One region of the Pantoea sp. PA1 genome, then DNA from elsewhere that is predicted to be linked to it. Evidence: riboswitches for the same ligand, from Rfam matches in the RefSeq annotation. Region 1 holds a riboswitch; each other region holds the start of a gene.

Region 1 (7,331 bases):
TTGAAGGCGGCAGCACCAACGCCCTGCTGGCGCGCGCGCTGGCTGACCGTGCCGATCTGACCCTGATTACCGTCAGCCACTACATTGCCCAGCTTCTGCGTGAGGCGGCCTGCGAAGTGATTGTGCTGGGTGGGATGCTGCAGAAAAGCAGTGAGTCGGTCGTCGGCCCGCTGACCCGCTACTCCATTCAGCAGGTTCACTTTCACCGGGCATTTGTCGGCGTGGATGGCTGGCATCCGGAAACCGGCTTTACCGGTCGCAACATGCTGCGCTGTGATGTGGTGGATGCCGTTCTGGCAAAAGGGGCGGAAAGCTACGCCCTGACCGATGCCTCTAAATTTGGCCAGATCCATCCCTATCCGCTCTCATCCGGTCATCAGGTCGGGCATGTGATTACTGATGAAACGCTGGATGCCGTCACGGCAGAGCAGCTTAAGGCGCGCGCAGTTAACGTGATAACGGTCGCCACGGGTTAAACCGCGCCCGGTCCCTGCGTGACCGAATCGCGCAGCATCAGGCTGGCGGTAAAGGGGGGATGGGCAGACCAGTCACCGCCATCCAGCATGGTCAGCAGGCGATGAATCGTCTCATTGATCATCTCCGTCACCGGCAGTTTCATGCTGGATAATGACGGGGTGATGTAGGGTGCCAGCGGGATATCATCGAAACCGATCACTGAAACCTGATCGGGCACCGCTATCCGGCACGCTGTAAGCCGTTTGATCGCCCCGATCGCCATCTCATCATTACTCGCCACCAGCGCAGAGAAGGATACCCCGCGTGCCAGCAGCGTATCCACGGCCTCCATCCCGCTCTGAGCCGTCCAGCGGCCTGACACAATACGCGCCGGATCGGCGTCGATACCCTGTGCTGCCAGCGCGGCACGATAGCCGGAGAGGCGTTCCACCCCGGTCGGGGAATCGAGCGATCCGGTAATAAAGGCGATGTCGCGATGCCCCTGATTCAGCAGATGACTCACCGCCGTGACGCTGCCGGCGTGCTGATCGCTGTAGATGCAGTAGCTTTGATTGACACGCAGCCGCCGGTTAATGACCAGGATCGGCTGTTTGTGACGGGAGATAATGGCATCCAGCGCATCAATGGACAGAAAGCGCGGATAGATGATGATGCCGTCGCAGCGCAGATCGAGCAGAAACTGAATTGCCGCCTGCTCCTGCTCCGCCGTATGTTTGCCATCGGCCAGAATCAGCTGGCGGCCCTGCTGCTCCAGTATGCGCGCCGAGTGCGCCATCAGTTCCGTAAAGTAGCTTCCGCTGTAGAGGGTGTTGGTGATCACCAGCCCGATAGTCTGAGAGCTTTTCGTTGCCAGATTGCGCGCCAGCAGATTAGGCCGGTAGCCGGTTTCGGCAATCGCATCGAGAACTCTCTGACGCTTTTCCTGACCGACATACCCGTTGCCGGAGAGCACGCGTGACACTGTCGCTTTTGAGACGCCCGCCCTGTTCGCCACTTCCTGAATCGTTGCCATGCTGATACTCCTTTACTGCGTCGTTCTGCAGTCTACCTAAGCCTCTCAATATTGGAAATATTTACCCTCGCGCTCAGCCGGCCTTTGCGCCAATGGCAGGTGACGCCGGTCACAAAACGAAAATCTGGCTGATTTTTAGGCTTGTCCCGGTCATAAAAGCCCTTCATGATTTTGTGAAACCGGTTTCCTATCTGCCTGCATGCAGGCGCAAAAACATAACAACATTGACCGATTTACCCTACAGAGAAGAGCGATCATGCCCAGAAACTATGCCGAGGTGTCACGCGCCATCGTCGATGCGCTAGGCGGCCTCAACAATATCGAAGCCGTAACGCACTGCATGACCCGACTGCGGTTTGTGGTGAAAGATGAAACCCAGGTGGACTATCCCCGGCTGAAAGCGATCGATGGCGTGATGGGCGTGGTTCACAACGACACCCAGTGTCAGGTGATCATTGGCAATAACGTCTCTCAGGCCTTTCAGGCGCTGCAGGCGATGGGATCCCCTGCCGCCGACTCATCCACGCCGGTGAAACGCAAAATCACGCTGAAAAGCATCGGCGCAGGCATTCTGGATGCGCTGGTCGGCACGATGTCACCGCTGATCCCGGCCATTATCGGCGGGTCGATGGTTAAGCTGCTGGCGATGATACTGGATATGGCCGGTGTGTTTGAAAAAGGCTCCTCCACGCTGGTGATCCTCAACGTGATTGGCGACGGGGCCTTTTTCTTCCTGCCGGTGATGGTAGCCGCCTCTGCCGCGCTGAAGTTTAAAACCAATATGTCGCTGGCGATCGCCATTGCTGGCGTGCTGGTGCACCCTAACTTTATCGATCTGATGGCGAAAGCGGCGCAGGGTCAGGCCGTGGAATTTGCCTTCATTCCGGTCACGGCGGTGAAATATACCTACACGGTGATTCCGGCGCTGGTGATGACCTGGATCCTGTCACACATTGAGCGCGGCGTGGACCGCATTACCCCGGCCGTCACCAAAAACTTCCTGAAACCGATGCTGATTGTGCTGATTGCCGCACCCATCGCAATCGTGCTGATTGGTCCAATTGGCATCTGGATCGGCAGCGGCATCTCTGCGCTGGTCTACACCGTCCATGGCTATCTCGGCTGGCTCTCGGTCGCGATTATGGGCGCGATCTGGCCCCTGCTGGTGATGACCGGTATGCACCGGGTGTTTACCCCGACCATCATTCAGACCATTGCTGAAACCGGCAAAGAGGGCATGGTGATGCCCTCCGAGATTGGTGCCAACCTGTCGCTGGGAGGATCGTCTCTGGCGGTAGCCTTCCGCACCAAAAACCGGGAACTGCGTCAGACCGCGCTCGCGGCGGCGGCCTCCGCTATCGTTGCCGGCATTTCAGAACCTGCGCTGTATGGTGTGGCCGTCCGGCTGAAACGCCCGCTCGTCGCCTGTCTGATCAGCGGTTTTATCTGCGGCGCGGTAGCAGGCATTGGCGGGCTGGCCAGCCACTCGATGGCGTCGCCTGGCCTGTTCACCAGCGTGCAGTTTTTTGATCCCACCAGCCCGATGAGTATTGTCTGGGTCGGCGCGGTGATGGTGTTGTCTGTGGTGCTGTCGTTTGTGCTGACGCTGCTGTTAGGCTTTGAAGATATCCCTGAAACCGACGCCACCACCACGACACAACCGGCAGCCGTACCCGAACGCGTCAACGCCATTAACAGCCACTAAAGGAAAGGGTCTTACCGACCCGGAAAAGAGGAATGCATGTCTGAATCAAGGTTTCCGCAAGGGTTTTTATGGGGCGGTGCACTGGCCGCCAACCAGAGCGAAGGCGGTTTTCGCGAAGGCGGAAAAGGGTTAACCACCGTCGATATGATCCCGCATGGCCCGCATCGGATGCCGGTCAAACTCGGTCTTGAAAAACGGTTTGCGCTTCGCGACGACGAGTTCTACCCGAGCCATAATGCGATCGATTTTTATCATCGTTACCGGGAGGACATCGCGCTGATGGCGGAGATGGGGTTCAGCGTGTTCCGCACCTCGATTGCCTGGAGCCGTCTCTATCCCAACGGCGATGAGCTGACACCTTGCCCGGAAGGCATTGCTTTTTACCGTTCGGTGTTTGAAGAGTGCCGGAAACATCAGATCGAACCGCTGGTCACCCTCTGCCATTTCGATGTGCCGATGCATCTGGTGACGGAGTATGGCTCGTGGCGTAACCGTAAAATGATCGACTTTTTTGCCCGCTATGCCCGCAGCTGTTTCGAGGCGTTTGATGGTCTGGTGAAGTACTGGCTGACCTTCAACGAGATTAATATCCTGCTCCACAGCCCCTTCTCCGGTGCCGGACTGGTGTTTGAACCAGACGAAAATCCGGAGCAGGTGAAATATCAGGCGGCGCATCATGAACTGGTCGCCAGCGCGCAGGTGACCCGCATTGCGCATGAGGTCAATCCGGCTAACCAGGTTGGCTGCATGCTGGCGGGCGGCAACTTCTACCCCTGGTCGAGTAAACCGGAGGATGTCTGGGCCGCGCTGGAGAAAGATCGTGAAAACCTCTTCTTTATCGATGTGCAGGCACGCGGCGCCTATCCCGCCTACGCGGCCCGGCTGTTTCGGGAGAAAGGCGTAACGCTGAAGATCGAGGAGGGTGACGCGGAAATTCTGAAAAACAGCGTCGATTTTGTTTCGTTCAGCTACTACGCCTCACGCTGCGCCTCGGCGGAGATGAACGAGCAGAACAGCAGCGCCGCCAATGTGGTGAAGTCTTTGACGAATCCCCATGTGCCGCGCAGTGAATGGGGCTGGGGCATCGATCCACTCGGATTACGGATCACCATGAACATGATGTATGACCGCTATCAGAAGCCGCTTTTCCTGGTCGAAAATGGTCTGGGCGCACGCGATGAACCCGATGCCAGTGGCGAAATCCATGACGACTACCGCATCAGCTATCTGCGTGAACACATCCGCGCTATGGGTGACGCGATTGAAGATGGCGTGCCGGTCATGGGCTACACCAGCTGGGGCTGCATCGATCTGGTGGCGGCCTCAACCGGTGAGATGAGTAAGCGCTACGGTTTTGTCTATGTTGACCGTGACGATCTCGGGCGTGGTACGCTGGCCCGCACGCGTAAGAAGTCATTCTGGTGGTATAAGAAGGTCATTGCCAGCAACGGAGCCGATCTTGAGTGACAACGTCACTTATTGAGTGTTGTGTCTGCGGTGATACGCCTGTCAGCGACGCCGCAGGTTTGCAGTCAACCTGCCGTTGTACTCTGCCGGTAATTATCGTATAACCGATGTCTCCGAGGGGTGTCCTGTTATGGGCTGAGATGGCGTAAGCCGAACCCTTTGAACCTGATCTGGGTCATGCCAGCGAAGGGACGGGTCGGCAGATATTTCTGCGTCATCTCCTGCATCACTCCCTGTTCCAGCCCGTATGCCCGGATCTCCATTGTGACAGGAGATCTGATGACACATCCGCTTTTCGAAACCGGCTTTTACGGTCGTCTGCGTCAGCAGGCTGACCCTCACTGGTACGCCTATGTGGCACATGACTTTGTACAGCAGCTCGGTCAGGGTACGCTGCCCCCCGCCGCGTTTCGCCATTATCTCACCCAGGATTATCTGTTTCTGCTGCACTTCGCCCGCGCCTGGGGCCTGCTGATAAGCAAGCTCTCCGCACCGGACGCCCTGCGCAGCGCGACGGCGTCGCTCAACGCCATCGTCAGCGAACTGCCGCTGCATCTGGACTACTGCCAGCAGTGGGGCATCAGCGAAGCGGCAATGGCGAGCGAACCGGAGGCGGTGGAAACGCTCAACTACACCCGCTATGTGCTGGATGTGGGGCACAGCGGCGATGCGCTGGAGTTGCTGACCGCGCTGATGCCCTGTGTCGCCGGGTACGCTGAAACGGGTCTGACCCTGCTACAGGATCCTGCAACCCGCTTCAGCGATAATCCTTATGCGGCGTGGATAGAAAACTACGGCGATGAGTCCTATCTGAACGGCGTTCGCAACGCCCTTTCGCTGTTTGAAACCCTGGCGGGCGAGCGTGCGGCTGAGCAGCGTTTTGCCTCACTGGCGCAGATTTTTACTACCGCCACACGGCTGGAATCCGCGTTCTGGCAGATGGGACTGAATCATGCGGCCAGTCTGCAGGTCCGCCCATGATTGCGTCAGCCTGTTCGGCGCCGCCTGGTATCGCAATCCGTCAGCTGTCACTCAGGTTGGGTCAGCAGCAGCTCTTCAGCCAGCTCACTCTGGAGATCGCGGGTGGCCAGTTTACAGCGTTGCTGGGGGCGAGCGGCGTGGGTAAAAGCAGTCTGATGCGGGTGATTGCCGGTCTGTTACCGCCTTCCTCCGGCCAGGTCAGCGGCAGTGATGGCCTGCCGCTGACCGGACGCATCGCCTGGATGGGACAACAGGACTTGCTCTATCCGTGGCTGACAGTGGAGCAGAACGTTTGTCTGGCCAGCCGCCTGAACGGGGAGAAGCCGGATCGTGAGCGGGCACAGCACCTGCTGGCGCGTGTCGGTCTGAGTCGTTATGCCACCGCACGGCCCGCGACGCTCTCCGGCGGGATGCGTCAGCGCGCCGCACTGGCTCGCACCCTCTATACCCGCCAGCCCGTGGTGCTGATGGACGAACCCTTCTCTGCGCTGGATGCCCTGACCCGCAGTCAGATTCAGACGCTGGCCGCGGAAGTGCTGGCCGGGCACACCGTGTTGCTGATAACGCATGATGCCGCAGAAGCCTGTCGATTGAGTCATCATCTGCTGGTGATCGGCCCGACGGGTATCGAAGCCTCTCCCTCCCTCCAGGGGCAGCCTCCACGGGCGGCAGAGGATGTCAGCGTCATCCGGAGTCAGGCTGCCCTGCTGAATCAGCTGAGCAGGTTAGCCGGATGACGTCAGAACAACGATCTGGCGGACTACGCCGTGGTGTGACGCTTTTTACAGGCCTCATCGGATTGTGGTGGCTCATTTCCCTTTCCGTACCCGCTTTTTTGCTGCCCTCCCCCCCGGCGGTCGCCACCGCGCTCTGGCAGAACGCCCGCTATCTCAGCCAGCACAGCCTCATCACCCTGACGGAGATCCTCAGCGGCATGGCACTGGGCGTGCTGCTGGGCGCCCTGCTGGCGCTGGGGATGTCCTTTTCACCGCGGTTGCAGCGCTGGATGATGCCGCTGGTGATCACCAGCCAGGCGATCCCGGTGTTTGCGCTGGCGCCCCTGCTGGTGCTCTGGTTCGGCTTCGGGATGAGCGCCAAAGTCGCAATGGCGGTGCTGGTCATCTTTTTCCCGGTGACCTCTGCCTTTTTTGATGGCCTGCGCCGCGTCCCGCCCGGCTATCTCGATCTGGCCCGCACGCTGGGCGCCTCACGCGCGGCTCAGCTGCGTCATGTCAGGCTGCTGGCGGCACTGCCCGCGCTGGGATCCGGTTTACGGATGGCGGCCGCGGTGGCCCCGATTGGCGCCATTATCGGAGAGTGGGTCGGCTCAGCGGAAGGACTGGGCTACGTCATGCTGAATGCCAATGCCCGGATGCAGAGTGATCTCTGCTTTGCCGCCCTGTTCATTCTGGTGCTGATGACGCTGCTGCTGTGGCTGTTCATCGATTTCCTGCTCCGTCGCCTGATTAGCTGGGCCCCCGAAACGGATTAATGACCTTAACTGACGAGAAAAAGTATGACGAAAATACCGCTCTTTACCCTGCTGCTGGGTGCCGCCTTCGCCACCCCCCTTCAGGCAATGGAAAAACTGACGCTGGTGCTCGACTGGTATATCAATCCCGATCACGCGCCGATCGTGGTGGCACAGCAGACCGGCGCCTTTGCCGCAGAGGGGCTGGAGGTCAGCAT
Region 2 (7,331 bases), on a different contig from region 1:
GCCGCAGTGTAACTGCAAAAGCGCAGCACAAACAGTGTTAAAGCGCGTTTTGCCAGCGCTGGAAAGCGGAACGGTTCGACGCCACTGCATCGGCCCAGCGGGTCGGTTCCGGCAAACGGTAACCGCGCGTACAGTTTTCGACCCACTGCAGCGCAGTATCCAGGCTGACACGGTGGCCGGTGGCGACGAACAGCGGGTTGCAGCGTTGCTTGCTGCGCCATACCCAGCCAATCTGCTCACCTTTGTCGATCAGCGGCTGGCGGCTGCCCGGCTGCGCATCCAGATCGGCAAAACGACCACACAGCCGGCTTTTCGCGACCCCGATAGTAGGCACATCCACCAGCAGACCAAAATGCGAGGCAACGCCGAGCCGTCTGGGATGCGAAATCCCGTGTCCATCCACAAACAGCAGGTCCGGCTTCTGCTCCAGCATCTCCCAGGCGGCCATCAGGGCCGGATATTCCCGGAAGGAGAGAAAGCCCGGGATATAGGGCATCGTCGTCTCAATACGCGCGATGCGATGCTCCACCAGCCGAAGCGATGGGTACTCCAGGATTACCATCGCTGCGCGTGTGATCGTGCCTTCCTGCTCAAAACCTACGTCGGCCCCGCCGATATAGCGAGGCGGTAACACATCAAAATCATCGTCACGCACCACGTCAGCGGCGCGTTGTAACTGCTCAGCGCGAAGTGCGGCAATATCCATGATTACTCCTGATGCCAGGGACGTGATAAACGATGCACAGCATCAACAAAGACACCGGCATTTTCCGGCGGCACATCCAGATGAATGCCGTGCCCCAGATTAAAGACATGGCCGGTGCCGGAACCAAAGCGCTCCAGAATACCGGCCACTTCCTGCTCAATACGCTCAGGTGCCGCATAGAGCATAGAGGGGTCCATATTACCCTGCAGCGCGACTTTATCGCCCACGCGACGGCGCGCATCATCAATGTCGGTGGTCCAGTCGAGACCCAGCGCATCACAGCCGGTGGCGGCCATCGCTTCCAGCCACTGTCCGCCGCCTTTGGTGAACAGCGTCACCGGCACGCGGCGGCCATCATTTTCACGCAGCAGGCCATCAACAATTTTGTGCATGTAGTGAAGGGAAAATTCGCGGTAGTCACGGCCGGTCAGCACGCCGCCCCAGGTATCGAAGACCATCACCGACTGGGCACCTGCGCGAATCTGCGCATTGAGATAGAGAATGACGCTGTCAGCCAGCTTATCCAGCATCGCATGCAGCGTAGCAGGCTCGGCATACATCATCTTTTTGATTCGGGTAAACGCTTTGCTGCTGCCGCCTTCCACCATGTAGGTGGCCAGCGTCCATGGACTGCCGGAGAAGCCGATCAGTGGCACCTCGCCATTGAGATTGCGGCGGATGGTGCGAACCGCGTTCATCACATAGCCCAGCTCCATCTCCGGATCGGGCACCGGCAAGCGATCAACGTCAGCGCGGCAGGTTACAGGGTTTGAGAAACGCGGGCCTTCGCCGGTTTCAAAATAGAGTCCCAGTCCCATCGCATCCGGAATCGTCAGGATGTCACTGAAGAGGATGGCGGCATCCAGCGGAAAACGACGCAGCGGCTGCAGGGTGACTTCACAGGCCAGCTCGGCGTTTTTACACAGCGACATAAAATCACCCGCCTGGGCGCGTGTCGCTTTGTATTCCGGCAAATAGCGCCCGGCTTGTCGCATCATCCATACCGGCGTGACATCCACCGGCTGACGTAACAGGGCACGCAAATAACGATCGTTCTTCAGTTCACTCATCTCAACACTCTCTCAATAACAGGCGTGTAGTGTAGCACTTTCACACTTCAGCGCGGCACAGGGCGACAGTATCTTCAATCAGGCGGCGTGCCACGGTGCCGGGTGGAGGCAGCAGGGGAAGGTCATCAAAACGGAACCAGGCCGCATCCAGCAGCTCTTTGCCATCATGCTGCAGATCGCCGCTGTCATACTCCGCCATGAAGGCGGTCATCAGGGATTGCGGAAAGGGCCACGGCTGAGAGGTCACATAGCGCACGTTTTTGACGCGGATGTTGCTCTCCTCCATCACTTCGCGGGCTACGGCCTGCTCCAGCGTCTCACCGACCTCCACAAAGCCGGCCAGCACGGTATAGACCTTGTTGCGATGGCGGGCATGATTTGCCAGCAGGATTTCATCACCGCGACGGATAGCCACGATGATGCAGGGGGCGATTTGCGGATAGTAACGCTCACGGCAATGACTGCACAGGCAGGCAAATTCATGCCTGCTGTGATGCATTTCATGGCCGCAGTAGCCGCACCAGCGATGAGAGCGGTAAAACTCCGCCAGCTGCACCCCCCGCCCCGCCAGCTGAAACAGTCCGACATCCTGATCGATCAACTGCCGCACGGAGAACATATCGGCAGAGCGTGACGCACAAATCAGCCAGACATTTTCGCCCTGCCACTCTCCGATAAGGCGTGCTTTACTGCCAGTCAGACCAAAATTTTCGGCGTTTCCGTGGGGTAAATCACCTTGTGGCAACCAAAGTTTCTGTTCATGGCTGACAATCCACCATCCAGCGTCTACGCTTGAGATTTCGCATTGCATTTATTTCGTCATCCTTAGCGTCAAATCGTACGCTGAAGCCCTGATGTTAAGTGTGTTGATAAACAACTATAACTCACATGGAGTCAGATATGCTTAACCAGTTAAACGTCCTGGCTGAACGCGTAGGTGGCAGTAATGAGCTGGTCGATTCCTGGCTCGAAGCCCGTCGCCAGCTGCTGGTGACCTATTATCATCTGGTCGGCCTGAAGCCCAACAAAGAAGCCCTGACCCGTCTCGATGAGCAGGCGCTGGACAACTTCTGTCACAGCCTGGTCGATTATCTTTCGGCCGGTCACTTCAGTATTTATGAACGTGTTATCAGTGAAATGAACGGTGACAGCCCGATGATTGCGGCTGCGCAGATCTATCCGCCACTGGAAGCCAACACCGAGCGGCTGATGCAGCTCTATGATGGTCACCTGCAACAGGCGATAGACGATGAAAACTGCATGACTTTCCAGCAGGCGCTTTCAGAAGTGGGCGAAGTGCTGGAGTCGCGCTTCACGCTGGAAGATAAGCTGATCCAGCTGGCATGGGATAATCAGCTGGCTACCCCGCCGGTTGCCAATGACAGTCAGATTGCCCGTCCCGCTTAACCGGTATCACCACCAAAAGGGTTGAGATTATCCACTCGCCCTTTTATGCTGAAGAGGTTCCGAGGCCACTACGCCGACGAACCTTTTTTATTTTTTGCTGTGAAAAACACGATTTTTACGCCCGATCTGCCGGTCAGATTGGTGTGTAGAAAGCGCTTCTTGTCGGAGTGCCCAGCCGGGCTGAGACCGTTAATTCGGGATCCGCGGAACCTGATCAGGTTAGAACCTGCGAAGGGAACAAGAGTAAATTTTTACGGTATGCCAGCATTCTTATGCTGCCGATACCGCTACTCCTTCCGAACTCCGGACAAGCATCGTTCCCCATGAACAGGAAGATTGCTATGTCTGACCCAAAAATGACCCGTCGTGAACAACGTGCCCAGGCGCAGGAATTTATCGATTCCCTGCAAAGCGGCAGTGCATTTCCCCAGTCCCGTCGCATCTGGATAACCGGCAGCCGTGACGATATTCGCGTTCCGATGCGCGAGATCACACTAAGCCCGACCCACACCGGTGGCAGCAAAGCGCAGCCGACCTATGAGCCAAACGAAGCGGTGCCGGTTTACGACACGGCAGGTGCCTATGGCGATCCCGCAGCACAGATCGATGTTCATCGCGGCCTGGAAAAACTGCGCGCCCGCTGGATAGCGGAACGCGATGACAGCGAATACCTGCCACAAAACAGTTCCGGCTACACCCAGCAACGGCTGGCTGATGAGGGGCTGGACCATCTGCGCTTCGATCACTTACCGACGCCGCGCCGGGCCTGTGCAGGCCGCCGCGTCACCCAGCTGCATTATGCCCGCCAGGGGATCATCACCCCGGAAATGGAGTTTATTGCGCTGCGGGAAAATATGGGCCGTGAACGGATGCGCAGTGAAGTGCTGCTGCAACAGCATCCGGGCCACAGTTTTGGCGCGCATCTGCCAGCCAGCATCACACCGGAGTTTGTGCGGCAGGAGGTGGCAGCCGGACGGGCCATCATCCCTGCCAATATCAATCACCCGGAATCGGAGCCGATGATTATCGGCCGCAACTTTCTGGTTAAGGTGAATGCCAATATCGGTAACTCGGCGGTCACCTCCTCCATTGAAGAGGAAGTGGAAAAACTGGTCTGGTCGACGCGCTGGGGTGCCGATACGGTGATGGATCTCTCTACCGGCCGCTATATTCATGAAACGCGCGAGTGGATTCTGCGGAACAGCCCGGTCCCCATCGGCACAGTGCCGATCTATCAGGCGCTGGAAAAAGTGAACGGCGTGGCCGAGGCGCTGAACTGGGACGTTTTCCGCGACACGCTGCTTGAGCAGGCGGAACAGGGGGTGGATTACTTCACGATACACGCTGGCGTCCTGCTGCGTTATGTCCCGATGACGGCGAAGCGGCTGACCGGGATCGTGTCGCGCGGCGGATCGATCATGGCGAAATGGTGCCTGTCGCATCATCAGGAGAACTTCCTTTATCAGCATTTCCGGGAGATTTGTGAAATCTGCGCCGCTTACGATGTGTCACTGTCGCTGGGCGATGGTCTGCGGCCGGGTTCGATTCAGGATGCGAACGATGAGGCCCAGTTCGCTGAGCTGCGTACCCTGGGCGAACTGACGCGTATTGCCTGGGAATATGATGTACAGGTGATGATTGAAGGGCCGGGCCATGTGCCAATGCATATGATCCGCCGCAACATGACCGAACAGCTCGACCTGTGCGATGAAGCCCCCTTCTACACCCTCGGCCCGCTGACCACCGACATCGCACCGGGCTATGACCACTTTACCTCCGGAATCGGGGCCGCCATGATTGGCTGGTTTGGCTGCGCCATGCTCTGTTACGTCACACCTAAAGAGCATCTGGGGCTGCCGAACAAAGAGGATGTCAAACAGGGGCTGATCACCTACAAAATCGCGGCACATGCTGCTGACCTGGCTAAAGGCCATCCCGCCGCGCAGATCCGCGATAACGCCATGTCCAAAGCGCGCTTTGAATTCCGCTGGGAAGATCAGTTCAACCTGGCTTTAGACCCTCATACCGCCCGCGCCATGCATGATGAAACCCTGCCGCAGGAGTCAGGCAAAGTGGCCCATTTCTGTTCAATGTGCGGCCCTAAATTCTGCTCAATGAAGATTTCTCAGGAGGTGCGCGAGTTTGCGGCACGCCAGGATAGCCGCGCTGAACCGGTGGAAGTGGGCATGGCCCGGATGTCAGAGCATTTCCGCAGCCGCGGGGGTGAGCTTTATCACTCTGCCGATGTTATTGAGGAGGAGTAACCATGTCTGCCTTTCCTGCTACCGCCCCGCGCCTGGGGCTCTATCCGGTGGTTGACAGCCCCGCCTGGATTGAACGCCTGCTGACGGCGGGCGTGCGCACATTGCAGCTGCGCATAAAAGATCAGCCTGATGAGATTGCCGAACCCGCGATTGCTCAGGCGATAGCGCTGGGCAAACGCTACGATGCGCGCCTGTTTATCAACGATTACTGGGAGCTGGCGATCAGACATGACGCCTATGGTGTGCATCTGGGTCAGGAAGATCTGGATGTTGCCGATCTCGCCCGGATTCGCCAGGCAGGATTGCGGCTCGGGATCTCCACCCATGATGATACCGAGCTGGATCGTGCCCTGGCGATCCAGCCCTCTTACATTGCGCTGGGACATATCTTCCCGACGCAGACCAAAGCGATGCCTTCTGCGCCTCAGGGCGTGGAACAACTGAAGCGACATCTGGCACGCCTGACGCACATCCCCACCGTGGCGATTGGCGGTATCTCGATTGCCCGGGCACCGGAAGTCCTGGCAACCGGCGTGGGCAGCATTGCTGTGGTGAGTGCGATTACCCAGGCAGATGACTGGCGTGAAGCCACGCGCACCCTGCTGGCGCTGGCAGAGCCTCACGGATAGCGATTTCCGGAACCTGTCCCGCATCCTGGCGGCAAATGCGGTAACGTCCACCACTTTCCGGGAAAGCGGCGCGCAGAAGCAGAGGCTGACGGTGGCACCTCCTGAACCGGTACTTTAACGTGGCCTTCGTCAGGTGAAGGTTATCTGACCAGGGCCGGTTCCCTCCTCTTGCCGGCCCTGCTTCTTCTTCGGGTTAAGCGACATCGGGAGCGGAAGCAGACGTCTCATGCTGACAGGAGAGCATGGCGCGTTCCACGGCCGCACCCAGCCGTGCCAGCGCCTGTTCCGTCTGATCGGTGATGGGCAGCGCAAAGTTCAGACGCAGACAGTTGCGATATTTCCCCGATGCTGAAAAGAGTGAGCCGACGGCAATCTGGATTTTTGACTCGCGCAGTTCGCGGTTAAGCCGGACGGCGTCAAACGCTTCAGGAAGTTCTATCCACATCATAAAACCGCCCTGAGGACGAGAGACGCAGATACCGCAGGGAAAGTAGTGGCGCACCCAGCAACTGAAAGTTTCATAGTTGCGGTGATAGATCTGCCGCATCCGGCGCAGATGAGGCTGATAATGCCCCTGGCGGATAAACTCGGAAACGGCATGCTGAGGCTGCGTAGCCGTAGAGCCTGTGACGATATATTTCATGTGCAGCACGCGGTCGCGATAACGGCCAGGTGCCACCCAGCCAACCCGCAGACCTGGCGCAAGCGTTTTTGAAAAGGAGCTGCAGAGCAGAACCCGGCCATCCATATCGAGCGCCTTAATGGCGGGCGGACGGGGATATTCCCAGGCTAACTCACCATAAACGTCATCTTCGATGATGGCCGCATCAAAACGCTGCGCCAGCGCCAGTAACGCCCGCTTGCGCGCCTCAGGCATGATAAAGCCGAGCGGATTATTGCAGTTCGGAACAACGATGACCGCTTTAATGGGCCACTGGTCAAAAGCCAGTTCCAGCGCCTCAAGACTGATACCGGTTATCGCATCGGTCGGAATCTCAATGGCCCGGATGCCAAAGCCGCGCAGGGTTTGCATGATACCGTGAAAAGAGGGCGACTCGACGGCGATGATATCGCCCGGTTCACAGACCGCCCGCACGGCTACCGATAAGGCTTCATGGCAGCCGGTCGTGATAACAATATCATCGGCGGTAAGCTGACAGCCGCTATCGATCGCCAGCCGGGCAACCTGTTTCCGCAGCGCAAGAACGCCATAGAGGGTGTCATAATTCAGCAGGCCAGCCTCCTGCTTCTGAGC
Region 3 (7,331 bases), on a different contig from region 1:
ACCGCAGCCCTCCAGTCCGATGCAGTAGAGCTCGCCATGCTGGGTGGTTTCAATATCCAGCGAGACCCATTTCAGCGGCGGGCGATAGTCGGGATGGGGCTTAAGCCGCGCGTTGACCAGCGTGTCGCCCTGCTGCTCGCCATCAAACCAGACGGGGGCGGTAATAAAGCGCTCCATCAGATAGCGTTCCGGCGGACGGATATCCGCCTCGTAGATCGGAATTCCCTGTTCGCGCAGCCGTTTTTCGATGCGCTGCAGCTGACGATGCTGCTGGCAGTAGAGGCCCAGCACCGGACGGTGACGAAAATCTTTCAGCGCCAGCGGCTGGATACGCAGCTGGCGTTCCTCTCTCTGCACCTCGCTGATCTGCGCCTGATATTCCGCAGGCACAAAAGCGACAGACTCCTGCACAGGCAGCACCACGCGCTGCGCGCCCGCATCAGTGGCGAGCCAGAGGATAATTTCGGTGCCATTCGGGCTGTCGCGCCAGTGGCGGGTGAGCAGAAAACCTGCGCGGGGCATAGTCAGATGTTCTCCGGACGCCATGTTTCAGGGATAAGTAAACAACCTGAGTATATCATGGATATTTATACAGTTCCTGTCGCCACGATTTGTCAACATTGTCCTACAATTCTTGCCTTGACGCTGTGTGGCTGGCTCTGGACAATCCAGCCTTCTGCTTTGACTAAGGACCACTATGGAAGCCTGGATTCAACAACTGATTACGCAGTCCCTGGAGTGGGCGCTGTTTGCCGTTGCGCTGGTGACGTTTCTGGAGTCGCTGGCGCTGGTCGGGCTGTTGCTGCCAGGTACGGTGATGATGGCCAGCCTGGGCGCGCTGGTCGGCAGTGGCGAGCTTGGCCTTTATCCTGCCTGGGCGGCGGGCTTTGCGGGCTGCCTGATCGGTGACTGGGTTTCTTACGGTATCGGCTGGAAATTCCAGGGGCCGCTGCACCGCTGGAAGTATCTGCAAAAGTACAAAGGCCTGCTGGATAAAACCGAGCATGCCCTGCATCAGCACAGTATGTTTACCATCCTGGTCGGACGTTTTGTCGGCCCCACGCGGCCGCTAATCCCGCTGGCGGCGGGTATGCTGGAGCTGCCGGTACGTAAATTTCTGCCGCCCAATCTCATCGGCTGTCTTCTCTGGCCGCCGATCTATCTGCTGCCCGGCATTCTGGCCGGGGTGGCGATTGACGTGCCAAAAGCGGCGCAGGGCGGCAGCTTTAAATGGCTGTTACTGGGCGCAGCGCTGCTGATCTGGCTTGGCGGCTGGTTAGGCTGGCGCTGGTGGCGCAGTGGCAAAAGCCGTGACTGGGCCACCGCCTGGCTGCCTCCGGCGCGCCTGCGCTGGGCTGGCCCGCTGGGGCTGGCGATCGCCGTGGCGGCGTTCGTCGCGATCCAGTTCCATCCGATGATGCCGGTTTTCCGCCATCTGCTGTGGCAGGTTTTCATCGCCTGAGCCGCTTAACGACGCGGGATGCCGAGTACGTCGGCCTCCCGCGTGTCGCCCGACAGCAGCTGTCGGGTTTCGCCATCCCAGTAAACCCGGCCATCCACAATGACCACGCTGCGCGGCGCGATCTGCTGCGCATCTTCCAGACTGTGTGACACCATCAGCAGCGTGATGCTGCGCGCCTCACACACCGAACGCACCAGCTGAAGCATCTCGCCGCGCAGGGCGGGGTCCAGCGCGGAAAAGGGCTCATCCAGCAGCAGTACCGGACGGTCACGCAACAGGCAACGGGCCAGCGCCACGCGCTGGCGCTGGCCGCCCGACAGTTCGCCTGGCAGGCGTGACAGCAGATCGCCTAATCCCACCTGTTCAGCCAGCGCAGTCAGCTGCCGCTGCTGTTCCGCGCTGAGTCGTAGCCCCGGGTGCAGCCCCAGCGCCATGTTCTGCTGCACGCTGAGGTGCGGAAACAGGTTGTTCTCCTGAAACAGCATGGAAACCGGTCGTCGGGCCGGGACAGTGTGGGTGTGCTCCTGACCGTCAATCAGCAGGGTGCCCTGATTCACCGGCAGAAAACCGGCAATCAGGCTCAGCAGGGTGCTTTTACCCGCGCCGCTGGGGCCGAGAATCGCGATGCGTTCACCGCGTGTGGCCCTGAAGCTGAAGCGCATCGGCAGATGCTGGTAGAGATAGGTAAGGTTATCAAGAGTCAGCATGGCGGCCCGGTAATTTTTCCATTAGCGTGAACAGCAATAAGCAGAGCAGCAGCAGCAGCAGGGCGGTGACTGCACCATCAGCGCCACGATAGGCGCCTATCTGCTGATAGAGATAGAACGGCAGCGTGCGGAAGTCGGCGCTGCCAAATAGCGCCACCACGCCAAAATCACCAATCGACAGCACGCAGGCAAAGGCCAGCGCCTGGGCCAGCGGACGTTTGAGTGCCCGCAACTCGATCAGCCGCAGCCGGTTCCAGCCCTGAATATCCAGTGAATCGCAGAGTCTGCCGTACCGCTCTGCGGCGTCGCGCATCGGGTTTTCCAGCACTTTCAGCGCATAGGGAATGGCAATCAGCGCATTCGTAAACATTACCAGCCCTTCGGCGGAGTCGGGCAGGCCGATGGTGGCGTTGAACAGCAGGAAAAAGCCGGTGGCGAGCACAATGCCCGGCATCGCCAGAATCAGCATTCCGCTGGTGTCGATAAGCGTGGCCGCCGCCGGATGCTGGCGCAGACGCAGCTCGCGGCTGCTCCAGAGCAGCATCATGGTCAGCACCACGCAGATCAATCCGGCCCCGGTGGCGATGCGTAATGAGGTCAGGGTTGCCCGCCAGAGAGCAGGCTGAGCCAGCGCACCGCGCACGCCGCCATGCAGGCCCTCCACAATCACTGCCGCCAGCGGAGGCAGCAGCAGGAGCAGCGCCAGCAGGATAAGCAGCGCATCGCTGAGCTGTGCGCCCCATGAATCCTGCGGATCGCGCCAGCCCTTCAGCTGACGGGTGCCGGCGGGGATCGCCTTACTGAAGCGCTGGCTGAGCAGCACCAGCGTCAGGCAGCAGCCGAGCTGAATCAGCGCCAGCAGCGCGGCACGGCCCGGATCGTAGTCATAACTCAGCGCCTGGAAAATCGCCAGTTCGAGCGTGGTAGCCTGCGGCCCGCCCCCCAGTGACAGCACGGTGGCAAAGCTGGCAAAGCAGAGCATAAAGATCAGCGCGCCGGTCGGCAGCAACTGACGCCGCAGCCACGGCCACTCCAGCAGGCGAAAATGGTGCCAGCCGCGCAGGTCGAGCTGCGCCGCGAGCTGACGCTGCTCGGCCGGAATGCTCTCCAGCGCCTGCAGCATCAGACGCGTCGCCAGCGGCAGATTAAAGAAGACGTGCGCCAGCAAAATGCCCGGCAGACCATAGGGTGAGAAGTGATAACCGATGCCCAGCAGCTGACAGAGCTGGGCCAGCCAGCCAACGCGGCCATAGACGGTCAGCAGACCAAACACCGCCACCAGTACCGGCAGGACCAGGGTCATGGCACAGAGACGCAGCAGCAGCTGGCGGCCGGGAAAACGGCGCCGATAGAGCGCACGCGCCAGCGGCACGGCAGGCAGCAGGGAGAGCAGGGCGGAGAGCAGCGCCTGACCGAAAGAGAAGCCGATCACATGCCGCAGATACGCATCCTGCAGCACGCTGCGCCACTCCAGGCCTGGCGCGGCCATCCAGAGTGCGCCAAAGGCCAGCAGCGCCACGCCGGTTAGCAGCAGCGTGGCGAGCGAGCCGGGGATCAGCCAGCGCGGCATCAGCGGCTGACGGCGCGTTGCCACTGGCTGATCCAGCCTGAACGCTGTGTGGCCACCTCTTCAGGCGAGAACTGCAGGGCGGTGGACGGCACCGTCAGGCTGGCAAAACCGGCAGGCAGCGGCGTATCGATCACCGGGTACATCCAGTTGCCGGTGGGAATGGTGCGCTGGAACGCAGGCGAGACCATAAACTGCATGAACTGCTGTGCCAGCGCAGGCTGTTTGCTGCTGGCTAACTGTGCGGCCACTTCCACCTGCAGATAGTGTCCTTCGGCAAACGGGGCGGCGGCGTAGTTCTCTTTTTTCTCTTCGATGATGTGGTAAGCCGGAGAGGTGGTGTAACTCAGCACCAGATCGCCTTCGCCCTTCAGGAACAGGCCATAGGCTTCGCTCCAGCCTTTGGTCACCGTTACGGTTTTCTGCGCCAGCTTCTGCCACGCCTGCGGAGCCTGGTCGCCGTAGACCTTCTGCATCCACAGCAGCAGGCCTAAGCCGGGGGTACTGGTACGCGGATCTTCGTAGATCACCCGCCACTTTTCCGGGCTGTCGACCAGATCTTTCAGGCTTTTGGGCGGGTTTTTCAGCCGGGTTTTGTCATAGACAAAGGCGAAGTAGCCATAGTCAAACGGCACAAAGGTGGTGTCGTGCCAGCCGCCAGGCAGGGTAAGTTTTGCGGTGTCGACCTGACTTTCAGCAAACAGACCGGTTTTCTGCGCCGCCTGCACCAGATTGTTATCCAGCCCCAGCACCAGATCCGCTTTGCTGTTTTTGCCTTCCATCCGTACGCGGTTCAGCAGCGAGACGCCATCTTCCAGCGTGACGAATTTCAGCTCACAGTTGCACTGCGCCTCAAAGGCTTTTTTTACCGCCGGGCCAGGGCCCCAGTCGGCAGAGAAGGAGTCGTAGGTGTAGACCGTGAGGACCGGTTTAGCCGCCAGAACGGGGGCGGAGAGTAACAGCAATACCGGCAGAACTTTGTTTAACACTTTGCGCTCCTTCAGGAGAATAGGGGATGAGTCGCAAAGGATCTGAGCACAGCGGCCTCTCAAATCCCTACGTCGGTATTAACCGAATCAGGTTCGACGGGTCTCTCTCAGCTGCTTGCTGGTGGCAGGCGGCACCCCGTTGAGAACGTCACATTCTAGTCATTTCAGCGCCGTGGCGAAAGCGTCACAGTGCCGGTGGCGCAAACCAGGCCGATTTAAAATCAAACCAGCCCAGGGTATTCATCCGCACGCCACGCATGCTGCGCTGGCCCTCCAGCAATAGCCAGTGATGAAACAGCGGATGCAGGCCCGCGTCTTCAACCAGTTGTTTGCTCCACTCGGCCAGCGGCAGCGTTTTCTCGCGCCAGCGGGCCGCGTCACTGTGCCAGTCAATCGGCAGGCAGTGATGCAGCAGCGGGATCTCATACAGCTGGGCAAACAGCGACCAGTTCAGCGGCAGGGTAAAGTTGACGCTGCCGAGCCAGATATCACTCTCCGCGTCGCCCTGATACCAGCTTTCATAACTGATCTCACGGGTTTCCAGGGTGACGCCCTGTTGGGCCAGCAGGGGACGCAGCGCATTGGCGATGCCCTCATGCTCCACGTGCTGACTGTACCAGGTCAGCGTCAGATGGGTCAGGCCGGGCGGCTTTTCGACCGGGGTCAGGTCCCGGCGGTGGTGCCAGCGCGGCAGCAGGCCATAAGCCGGAAACCAGTATCGCTGATAGCCGACGCCCGCGTGGTTGAGCAGGGCGATAGGGTTAAAGAGATAACTGACCCAGCGCCTGACTGCCTCGCTGCGGCCCTGCTCTGAACGCTGGTCAAACAGCAGATAGTAGCAGCCCTCCTCAAGGCGGCTCTCCTCCTGAATCTCATCCGCAGCGTCCCCCTGCAGGCGCACACCGGCATAGACCAGCTCATCGCTGATGTCGGGCAGCACCCAGATAGAGACATCGTCGATCAGGGCGCGAAAACCGAAGTAATCATCAAAGGCTTCAATCTTCAGCTGGCTCTCATGATTGCGGATCACCCGGTAGGGGCCGGTGCCGACTGGCTGGCGGGCAAAATCCTGAATCGTCGGCCACTCGCGCGGCAGGATCATCGCGCTGACGCTGCCCAGCAGCCAGGGCAGGCCGTCGTCGGGCTGGCTCAGATGCACATCCAGCGTCCAGGGGGCGGGTGAGGAGATCTCCGCAATGTGGGAAAAGAGCGGATGAGGGCGCTGACGCTCCAGGGTGGCGATAACATCCGCCATCTCCAGCTCCCGACCGTGATGAAAACGAATGGCCGGACGCAGAAAGAAGCGCCAGTGAAGCGGGGAGGTCTGCTGCCAGTGATGCGCGATATCGGGCTCGATTTCCCCGTTTTCCTCATTTATCCGCGTCAGCCCATTAAAAATCTGCCGGGCAATGTGCGTTTCAGAGCGCCGCAGCGGCGAGCCAGGCAGCAGATTGAGCAGGGGACGATAGTAGAGCACCCGCAGGATATGCTTGCCCTGCCGGAAACTGCGGCCGAGATGCGCACTGATCATCTGCCGCACCTGATCCTTATCGCCCACCAGCTGGACCAGCTGATCGATGCGATCCTGCTCCAGCAGATCTTCGGCACGCTGCTGCTGTAAAGCCAGCCCGGTATAGCAGAACGTCAGATGTGACCGCCTGCCGCGTCCCGCTTCTGCCTGCCAGACCAGCCAGCCTGCCGCCTGCATCCGGTTGAGCAGATTGCGCATGTGGCGGCGCGAGCAGTGTAGCAGGTCAGCCAGTTCGCTGAGGGTAATGGCCTGCGACTGGCCCTGGCAGCTCTGCCACAGGCGAATGAATTGCTGCTTCAGACGTGACGAGGACATAAAAGAGGAACTCCTGCTGAAAAGCGCTCTGTTTTTTCTGCCTCATTTTAAGAGCAAACTTTGCGCTATGGGAAGAGCGGGAGGCATTCAGTCTGGAATGGCGTTCAACCCTGACTTCGCTGTTCAGCGGAGTGCTTTTCTGAGTAGGGTGCATTTACACCGCCAGCAGAGGATCTCTGCTGGCTTTTTTCATCGTGCGCGGTATGGTCTACCCTTCTTTTTTTCCTCTCTGTTTAGCCTCTAAGGGATTTCGCTATGAAATCGCTGTTAACGCGGCAGCGCCGCATCAATCCGGTTTACCTCGCTTTTATGGTTGCCTCGTTCATGCTGGGCGTGGCGGGCGCATTGCAGGCACCGACGCTGAGCCTGTTTCTGACGCGCGAAGTGCAGGCCCGCCCTTTCTGGGTCGGACTGTTTTTTACCATCAATGCTGTGGCAGGTATTCTGGTGAGCATGCTGGTGGCGAAGCGTTCGGACAGCGTGGGGGACCGCCGTAATATCATTCTGTTCTGTTGCCTGATGGCGCTGGTCAATGCGCTGCTGTTTGCCTTCAGTCGCCACTACCTGACGCTGATTACGCTGGGTGTGCTGCTGTCGGCGCTCGCCAGCGTCTCAATGCCTCAGCTCTTTGCGCTGGCCCGGGAATATGCCGATCAGTCGGCGCGTGAAGCGGTCATGTTCAGTTCGGTGATGCGCGCGCAGCTGTCGCTGGCGTGGGTCATCGGGCCACCGCTCTCATTTGCGCTGGCGCTGAACTATG
Region 4 (7,331 bases), 270 kb from region 1:
ATGAGCCGGCTTTTAACGTCTTTTTCGACGAAGTCAACGACTGGGGCATTGCGGCACTAGAGCGCGCTGTCGAAGGGCTGAAGTGTGAAACCGCCGTGCATATCTGCTATGGCTATGGCATCAAAGCGAACACTGACTGGAAGAAAACGCTGGGAACCGAGTGGCGCCAGTATGAAGAGGTCTTCCCGAAACTGCAGCGCTCATCGATCGATATCGTCTCGCTGGAGTGCCAGAACTCGCGGGTGCCGATGGATTTGATCGAGCTGATTCGCGGTAAAAAAGTGATGGTCGGCGCCATTGATGTGGCAACCCATAATATTGAGACGCCGGAAGAGGTCGCCAGTACGCTGCGCAAGGCGTTGCAGTTTGTGGATGCCGAAAATCTCTACCCTTCGACCAACTGCGGCATGATCCCGCTGCCGCGTCATGTTGCCAATGGCAAGCTCAACGCGTTGAGCGCAGGCGCAGAGATTGTCCGCAGAGAAATTCTGGGCAAATAAGCGCTTCCTGAGCCCGTTCAGTCCGGCGAATGATTTCATTTTCACAATGCGATCGGCCGGACTGACTCTTAATTCTGCTTTTGCCCGTCTCATTTCCCGCTAAACCTCTTCAGCACTGCGCCCGTGCGCGATGACAAATGCGCATATAAACCGCTCAACCTGCCGGATTTCATCCGGACTCTCATCCGACCTGATCTTTATCCCCGCTGAATGAGATTCCGCCCATCAGGCGGACGACAGCATCACTGGTAAATGTTCGCCACAACCGATATAACAGATTGATAACAATCAATCTCAGAGGCAGTTATGGCGCTTTCGCATGAATTACTCCTGATTTTCACCACCTACTTTGTCGCCACGGCCAGCCCGGGTCCCAGCAATATGGCGATAATGGGAACGGCGATGAAAAAGGGCAGGGGAGCCGCCCTGGCGCTGGCAGCAGGTGTGGTGAGCGGCTCGATGATCTGGGCGCTACTGGCCGCCTGTGGCGTGCTGACGGTGCTGGCCACCTTCGCAAAGTTGCTGATTGTATTGAAGGTTGGCGGCGGGTTATATCTGCTCTGGCTGGCATTTAAAGCGGGTAAATCGGCCCTGCGCCGCACGGAAGCGACAGACATTGATGCCAGCACTGAGCGGGTCGCCTGGGGCAGACTGTTTCGCCAGGGAATACTCATGCATGTCGGCAATCCCAAGGCGATTCTCACCTGGGTGGCGATCATGTCTTTTGCCCTGAAGCCCGATATGGCTGCCTCCACGGTACCGCTGATCATCGCTGGCTGTGCAACGATCTGTCTGCTGGTGTTCGGCGGATATGCGCTGCTCTTCTCGACGGCGGTGATGAGCGCGTTCTATCGCCGCATCCGTCGCGGACTGGAGGCGCTGTTAGCCTGCTGCTTTGCGCTGGCGGGGCTGAAACTGGTGTTCAGTCGCCACTAAGTCGGGGATGGCCGTTCGCGACTTCTGCATGAAAATGGCACACCCTGTGCTGATGCAAACAACGGTTTCGCCAGGGTGTCACTGCGATCAGGGGGGCATCCGCAGCGGTGGCCTCTCTCATTACATCAACAAGGCGGTGAAATGAAAGGCTCGTGCTTGTGTGAAACGGTGGTTTTTGAGCTGGCAGCGCCACCCACGCTTTACTACCGTTGTCACTGTTCGCTGTGCAGAAAGCAGAGCGGAACCGGTTATAACCTGGCGACGCTGGTGAAAGCGGGGGAGTTCCGCTGGACTGGCGGAGAAGATCACCTGGCGTCATGGCAAAAAGCCAGCGGTTATCGCAACGATTTCTGCACCCGCTGTGGCTCCACCGTGCCCAACCCGTTGCGGGACAGGCCTTATGTCTGGATTCCGGTGGGTTTACTCAATGAGGCGTTGGATATGCAGTGTGTCGGCGACTTCTGCACTGATGATGCGATGCCCTGGGACACGACCCGCTCAGCAACCACCCATGCCGGACCGGTGCCGTCGCTGACGGCGCTGTTGACCCATCTGAAACTTGCTGATGAATCGCCATAGTTTCTCTGAGGGTTTCTGTCTGCATTCCTGGCCGTTGGCTGGTTATGTTCCAGGGTGTTTTAGCTGAAGTCCCCACTCTTCCGCGCAGATATTCATGGCGCGAGGAGAACTGAGCAGCAGTTTTGGCAGCGTGAGCGAGTCATAGAGCTGCCTGTGCCGCTTCCGGTTCTGAGGGGCGATGCGGGCAATGTAGTTTATCATCGCCAGGCTTACCGGCTCTCTGTGAGTCCTGAGTCCCCCGATCCTCGGGGTGGAGGAGTAGCATCGCCGGACATAGCGCAGCAGCGCTAAGGGCACGCTGACATCCAGAAGAATCAGTCCGGTTGCCCGGGCGAGTCGTGCTTCAATACACTTGGTGTAGTTGCCTTCCATGATCCATCTCTCCTGACTGACTGCTTCGGCGTGTAAACGCAGGAACACGTCCGGCTCCCTGGGCACCCACTGACTGCCTGGAATATGATGCAACTGATCCAGGTGCACCACAGGCAGACCTGTTTTGCGTGACAGGGCCTCAGCCAGCGTGGATTTTCCGCTGTTAGAGGGCCCGAGAATACAGATGCGTGGTCCCAGCGCGTCTGACGAGATTAGCCTGTTCACAAATAGCTCCCTGTTAATTCCGATAGATGCGCTATGAGGGTAATTGCGTCTGCATCCGGAACAGCAATCCTACCCCACAGGTTCATCGCCTGGCGATAAGTCTCTCATAACCTGATAAAATCGGGCACAGGACAAATAAAAATCCCACAAACACATTTACAAATTTAAATGTGTAAATATAATGTCGCCTCTTCAAACACCAGAGGATTTTTTAGTCATGCCATCACTTTTTACCCCCCTGAGCCTGGGCGACCTTCAGCTCCGTAACCGCATCGTTCTGCCGCCGCTGACCCGCTGCCGCAGTGAGCAGCCAGGCAATGTTCCCGGTCCGATGATGGTGGAATATTATCGCCAGCGCGCCGGTGCCGGACTGATGATCACTGAAGGCACCCAGATTGAGCCTCGCGGGCAGGGCTATGCATGGACGCCGGGGATACACAGTGAAGCGCAGATTGCGGGCTGGAAAAAAGTCACCGAAGCAGTACATCAGGAAGGTGCCACTCTTTTCTGCCAGCTCTGGCACGTGGGGCGGGTGTCCCATAATGAGCTTCAGCCAGGAAAAGAGGCCCCGGTTGCGCCGTCAGCGATAGCCGCCGATAACGTCCGGGTCTTTATTGAAACCGGACCGGGTGCCGGAATGTTAACCGCGCCCAGCGAGCCGCGGGCACTGACGAACGCGGAAGTAAAAGAGATTGTGGCGCTTTACCGGCGGGCGGCGGAAAATGCCAAAGCGGCCGGGTTCGATGGCGTTGAGCTTCACTCCGCCAACGGCTATCTGATTAATCAGTTTATTTCTGAGCACACCAACTTCCGCACGGATGAATATGGTGGCTCGCCTGAGAATCGTCTGCGTTTTCTGCGTGAAGTGGTTGAAGCGGTAAGTTCGGTCTTTGGCAGTCATCGTGTCGGCGTTCGGTTTGCCCCGCTTTTCAGCAGCACGGACGAAGATCGTGTCTATCTGGGCCTGGTCGAAAGTGATCCGCATGCGACTTATATCCGCGCCGCGCAGCTGCTCAATGAGCTGGAAATCGGTTATCTCTCTATCGCCGAGGCGGACTGGGATAACAGTCCTGACCTGCCGGAGAGCTTCCGGATTGCGCTGCGGGAAACCTTCCGCTCGCCCATTATCTACTCAGGCCGTTACACCGCCGAAAAAGCACAGCGGATGCTGGATAAAGGCTGGGGTGACCTGTTTGGTTTTGGCCGCACCTTTATCGCCAACCCCGATCTGCCCGCGCGGATTAAAGCAGGCAATCCGCTGAATCCTGTGGATCACGCCTCCCTGTATGGCGGAACGGAGAAAGGGTATACTGACTACCCTGTTTATCCATCCTGATGTTTTGTGAGGCGGCATGTCACCCGAAGAGGCCCTGAAGTTACTGGCCAATCCCACCAGAATGGCCGTGCTGATGTGGCTCAAAAACCCTGACGAAGCGTTTGCAGGCTATGCCCAGCTCTATCCCTTCGACCAGTATGGCGTCTGTGCCAGTCTCATCCAGAACAAGGCGGGCTTATCGCAGCCCGCCACCTCGTTATGCCTGAAAGCCCTGCAGGGTGCCGGACTGGTGGAAACCAGCAAAGTGGGTAAATGGACCTACTATCGCCGTGCCGAACCGCGTATTCGGGAAGTCACCGACGCGGTGACGCACTCCCTGCAGGCGCTGCTATAGACGTCGCCGCGCGCCTCTGATCCGGTAACGACATCTTTCCTTGTTTCTCTCTTTCTGCGTCGCGCCCCTGCACACTGCTTGACGAAGCTGTTCGCTTCACTTACAACTAAACCCGTCAGGGGAGTCTCGCCGGAGAGACTGAGAGGCTGATAGCGCACCCGCGCGGCTCAGCGACCCTTAGAACCTGACCCAGTTGATACTGGCGTAGGAAGACGGGTATCGCATCAGATACTTGCCGCAGGAGCGCATTCGCGTCGCTTCTGCCTATTCCCTCTGTATCACGGGTCTTCGTTAACGGATAACGAGGCGAATGTGACCCACTCAATCCTGAATCTCTCTTCTTCCGGAGCACGCAGCCAGGGCCGCTGGTCGGTGCTGGGCAGCGGTGTCGCCGGACTCTGTGTCGCCACCCTGCTGGCGGAACGGGGAGAAGCTGTCGAAATTATTACTCAGCCTGACTGCCGGGCAGCCTCGCACTGGGCGGGCGGCATGCTCGCGCCCTGGTGCGAGGCAGAAAGTGCACCGCCAGAGGTGATCGAATGGGGCCAGCATGCCGCGGGCTGGTGGGCAAAGCGTGTGGATGGTGTGGTGCAGCAGGGCACGCTGGTGGTTGCACCGCCGCGTGACAGCCGTGAGCTGACGCGTTTTGCCAGCATGACGCAGCAGCATCAGTGGGTGGCCCCCGGCGACGTTGAACCGGCGCTGGAAAACCGCTTCGCTCGCGGCCTTTTCTTCGCCCGGGAAGCGCATCTCGACCCGCGTCGGGCGCTGCAGCAGCTGCAGGATACGCTCAAAGAAGCGGGCGTGCCGTTTCACAGCGGTCAGCCCGGCGGAAAGATTATCGACTGTCGCGGCATCCATGCCGCCGATCAGCAGCCCGCGTTGCGTGCCGTGCGCGGCGAAATGGTGATCCTCCATACCCCCGATATTTGCCTCTCCCGTCCCGTCCGGCTGCTCCATCCGCGCTTTCCCTGCTATCTGGTGCCTCGTGCCAATGGGCACTTCATGCTGGGTGCCACCATGGTCGAAAGCCATGACAGCAGCCCGATTAGCGCGAAAGCGATGATGGAGCTGCTGAGCGCCGCTTACAGCCTGCATCCGGCGCTGGCTGAAGCACGGATCGTCGAGAGCGGTACCGGGTTGCGTCCTGCTTACCGGCAGAATCTGCCGGAGGTGCGCTACGAAAATGGCCGCTTCTCGCTCAACGGCCTCTACCGACACGGCTTTTTACTGGCCCCGATAATGGCTGAAAACCTTATGCGGCGACTGACTCAGGAGACACCCCATGCGAATTGAACTCAACGGACGCGCGATTGAAACCGACGCAACGACCCTGGCGGAGCTGATGCAGGAGCAGCAGATCGATCCGCGCACCGTCGCCACCGCCCTGAACGGTGAGTTTGTGCCGCGCACCCGGTACGCCAGCCAGCGACTTGAGGCCGGGAATCAGCTGGAAATTCTGTCCCCGATGCAGGGAGGTTAATCATGTTCTATCAGTTTGCACCGACATCCCGTTTTCTGCTCGGCACCGCCGGTTATCCCTCGCCGGAGATTCTGCATCAGGCGATCGACGCGTCAGGCGCGGAGATCATTACCGTCAGCCTGCGACGGGAGGGGCAGGAAGGCGCGGCCTTTCGCACGCTGCTGCAACAGCTCAACAAACGCATTCTGCCGAATACGGCCGGCTGCCATTCGGTAAAGGAGGCGGTCACCACGGCGCAGATGGCGCGTGAACTGTTTGATACCCCCTGGATCAAGCTGGAGGTGATTGGTCATGCCGATACGCTGCAACCCGACCCCTTTGCGCTGGTGGAAGCCGCCCGCATTCTCTGCGCTGACGGATTTCAGGTGTTTCCCTACACCACGGAAGATCTCATTGTTGGTGAAAAACTGCTGGAAGCCGGCTGTGAAGTGCTGATGCCCTGGGGGGCGCCGATTGGCTCCGGCCAGGGACTGCGCAATATTGAGGGGCTGCGCGCCATGCGTGCCTGGTTTAAGGATATTCCGCTGATTATTGATGCGGGGATCGGCGCGCCGGGCCAGGCGGCTCAGGCGATGGAGATGGGCTTTGATGGCGTGTTGCTCAACACGGCCGTAGCAAAAGCTCGCGATCCGGTCCGGATGGCCGGTGCCTTTGCCGCCGCGATCCATGGGGGACATGAGGCGTTTCAGGCCGGGCTGATGGAGCAGCGCGATATGGCGTCGGCCTCCACGCCCCTGTTTGGTCTGGCACAGTTCAGTTAAGGAGCGACAATGGATCGTTATCAGCGACAGACGATGTTACCGGAAATTGGTGATACGGGGCAGCAGCGACTGAGCAGGGCGCGGGTGCTGGTTGTGGGCGCGGGCGGTCTCAGTGCCACGCTGCTGCCCCTGCTGGCAGGTGCCGGGGTAGGGTTCATTCGTCTTTACGACGGCGATCGGGTTGAACTGCACAACCTTCACCGGCAGACGCTGTTTGGCGTGGACGATGTCGGGCAGCCAAAAGCGCGCTGCGCGCAGCGGGCACTGGCGCAGCGAAACCCTGAGTGTGAAGTCGACGCGCATCCGCAGTCACTGAGCGCCAGTCTGCTGCCGCAGGCACTGGCGGAGATTGATGTGGTGGTGGATGCGGCGGATAACTTTGCCATTACCTATCAGCTTTCGGACGCCTGTTATCCGCGCGGCCTGCCGCTGATCTGCGCCTCAGTGCTGGGGCGTAAAGGCTATGTCGGCGGATTCTGCGGCGGTGCGCCCGGCTATCGCGCGCTGTTTCCGCACTTGCCCACTGCATCGGCTGACTGTAACACCGCGGGCGTTATGGGGCCTGCGGTGGCCACGCTGGGGGCCATGCAGGCACAGATGGTGCTCACGGTATTGCTGAAACTGACGCCTTCACCGCTGGGTTGTATGATCCACTGCGACCTGGCCTCGTGGCATATGCGACAGTTCCGCTTTGACGATGCCCCGGAACCGGAGGCGCCGGGCACGCCGTTCATCGACCAGGCCATGCTTACCGGTGAGGACTGCATTGTGGAGTTGCGCAGCGCCGAAGAGGCCCCGGTCAGCG

What was found. A riboswitch is a leader RNA that binds a small molecule or an ion and turns the genes downstream of it on or off. The one in region 1 is predicted to bind thiamine pyrophosphate.
Region 2: it holds a riboswitch for thiamine pyrophosphate, as region 1 does, so the genes downstream of both, thiC (phosphomethylpyrimidine synthase ThiC) here and tenA (thiaminase II) in region 1, are expected to answer to the same signal.
Region 3: it holds a riboswitch for thiamine pyrophosphate, as region 1 does, so the genes downstream of both, thiB (thiamine ABC transporter substrate binding subunit) here and tenA (thiaminase II) in region 1, are expected to answer to the same signal.
Region 4: it holds a riboswitch for thiamine pyrophosphate, as region 1 does, so the genes downstream of both, AC1V0D_RS15280 (FAD-dependent oxidoreductase) here and tenA (thiaminase II) in region 1, are expected to answer to the same signal.

What each region holds. Positions count from the first base shown of each region.
Region 1 is NZ_JBXGEE010000003.1:109,947-117,277, reverse strand. Features, by position in the region: gene AC1V0D_RS14005 (DeoR family transcriptional regulator) at 1-476, shown strand, start outside; gene AC1V0D_RS14000 (LacI family DNA-binding transcriptional regulator) at 473-1,489, opposite strand; gene ascF (PTS cellobiose/arbutin/salicin transporter subunit IIBC) at 1,746-3,194, shown strand; gene AC1V0D_RS13990 (6-phospho-beta-glucosidase) at 3,231-4,661, shown strand; TPP riboswitch at 4,768-4,870, shown strand; gene tenA (thiaminase II) at 4,941-5,642, shown strand; gene AC1V0D_RS13980 (ABC transporter ATP-binding protein) at 5,639-6,379, shown strand; gene AC1V0D_RS13975 (ABC transporter permease) at 6,376-7,134, shown strand; gene AC1V0D_RS13970 (ABC transporter substrate-binding protein) at 7,159-7,331, shown strand, end outside.
Region 2 is NZ_JBXGEE010000011.1:13,518-20,848, reverse strand. Features, by position in the region: gene nfi (deoxyribonuclease V) at 38-706, opposite strand; gene hemE (uroporphyrinogen decarboxylase) at 709-1,776, opposite strand; gene nudC (NAD(+) diphosphatase) at 1,817-2,587, opposite strand; gene AC1V0D_RS21750 (Rsd/AlgQ family anti-sigma factor) at 2,677-3,183, shown strand; TPP riboswitch at 3,337-3,437, shown strand; gene thiC (phosphomethylpyrimidine synthase ThiC) at 3,525-5,447, shown strand; gene thiE (thiamine phosphate synthase) at 5,450-6,076, shown strand; gene AC1V0D_RS21735 (aminotransferase-like domain-containing protein) at 6,270-7,331, opposite strand, start outside.
Region 3 is NZ_JBXGEE010000002.1:430,420-437,750, forward strand. Features, by position in the region: gene polB (DNA polymerase II) at 1-528, opposite strand, end outside; gene AC1V0D_RS12765 (DedA family protein) at 698-1,462, shown strand; gene thiQ (thiamine ABC transporter ATP-binding protein ThiQ) at 1,468-2,169, opposite strand; gene thiP (thiamine/thiamine pyrophosphate ABC transporter permease ThiP) at 2,156-3,763, opposite strand; gene thiB (thiamine ABC transporter substrate binding subunit) at 3,739-4,725, opposite strand; TPP riboswitch at 4,772-4,874, opposite strand; gene sgrR (HTH-type transcriptional regulator SgrR) at 4,910-6,571, opposite strand; gene AC1V0D_RS12790 (MFS transporter) at 6,827-7,331, shown strand, end outside.
Region 4 is NZ_JBXGEE010000003.1:383,246-390,576, reverse strand. Features, by position in the region: gene AC1V0D_RS15310 (methionine synthase) at 1-500, shown strand, start outside; gene AC1V0D_RS15305 (LysE family translocator) at 807-1,436, shown strand; gene AC1V0D_RS15300 (GFA family protein) at 1,578-2,015, shown strand; gene AC1V0D_RS15295 (P-loop NTPase family protein) at 2,058-2,612, opposite strand; gene AC1V0D_RS15290 (alkene reductase) at 2,830-3,948, shown strand; gene AC1V0D_RS15285 (ArsR/SmtB family transcription factor) at 3,965-4,282, shown strand; TPP riboswitch at 4,390-4,510, shown strand; gene AC1V0D_RS15280 (FAD-dependent oxidoreductase) at 4,595-5,578, shown strand; gene thiS (sulfur carrier protein ThiS) at 5,568-5,765, shown strand; gene AC1V0D_RS15270 (thiazole synthase) at 5,768-6,526, shown strand; gene AC1V0D_RS15265 (HesA/MoeB/ThiF family protein) at 6,536-7,331, shown strand, end outside.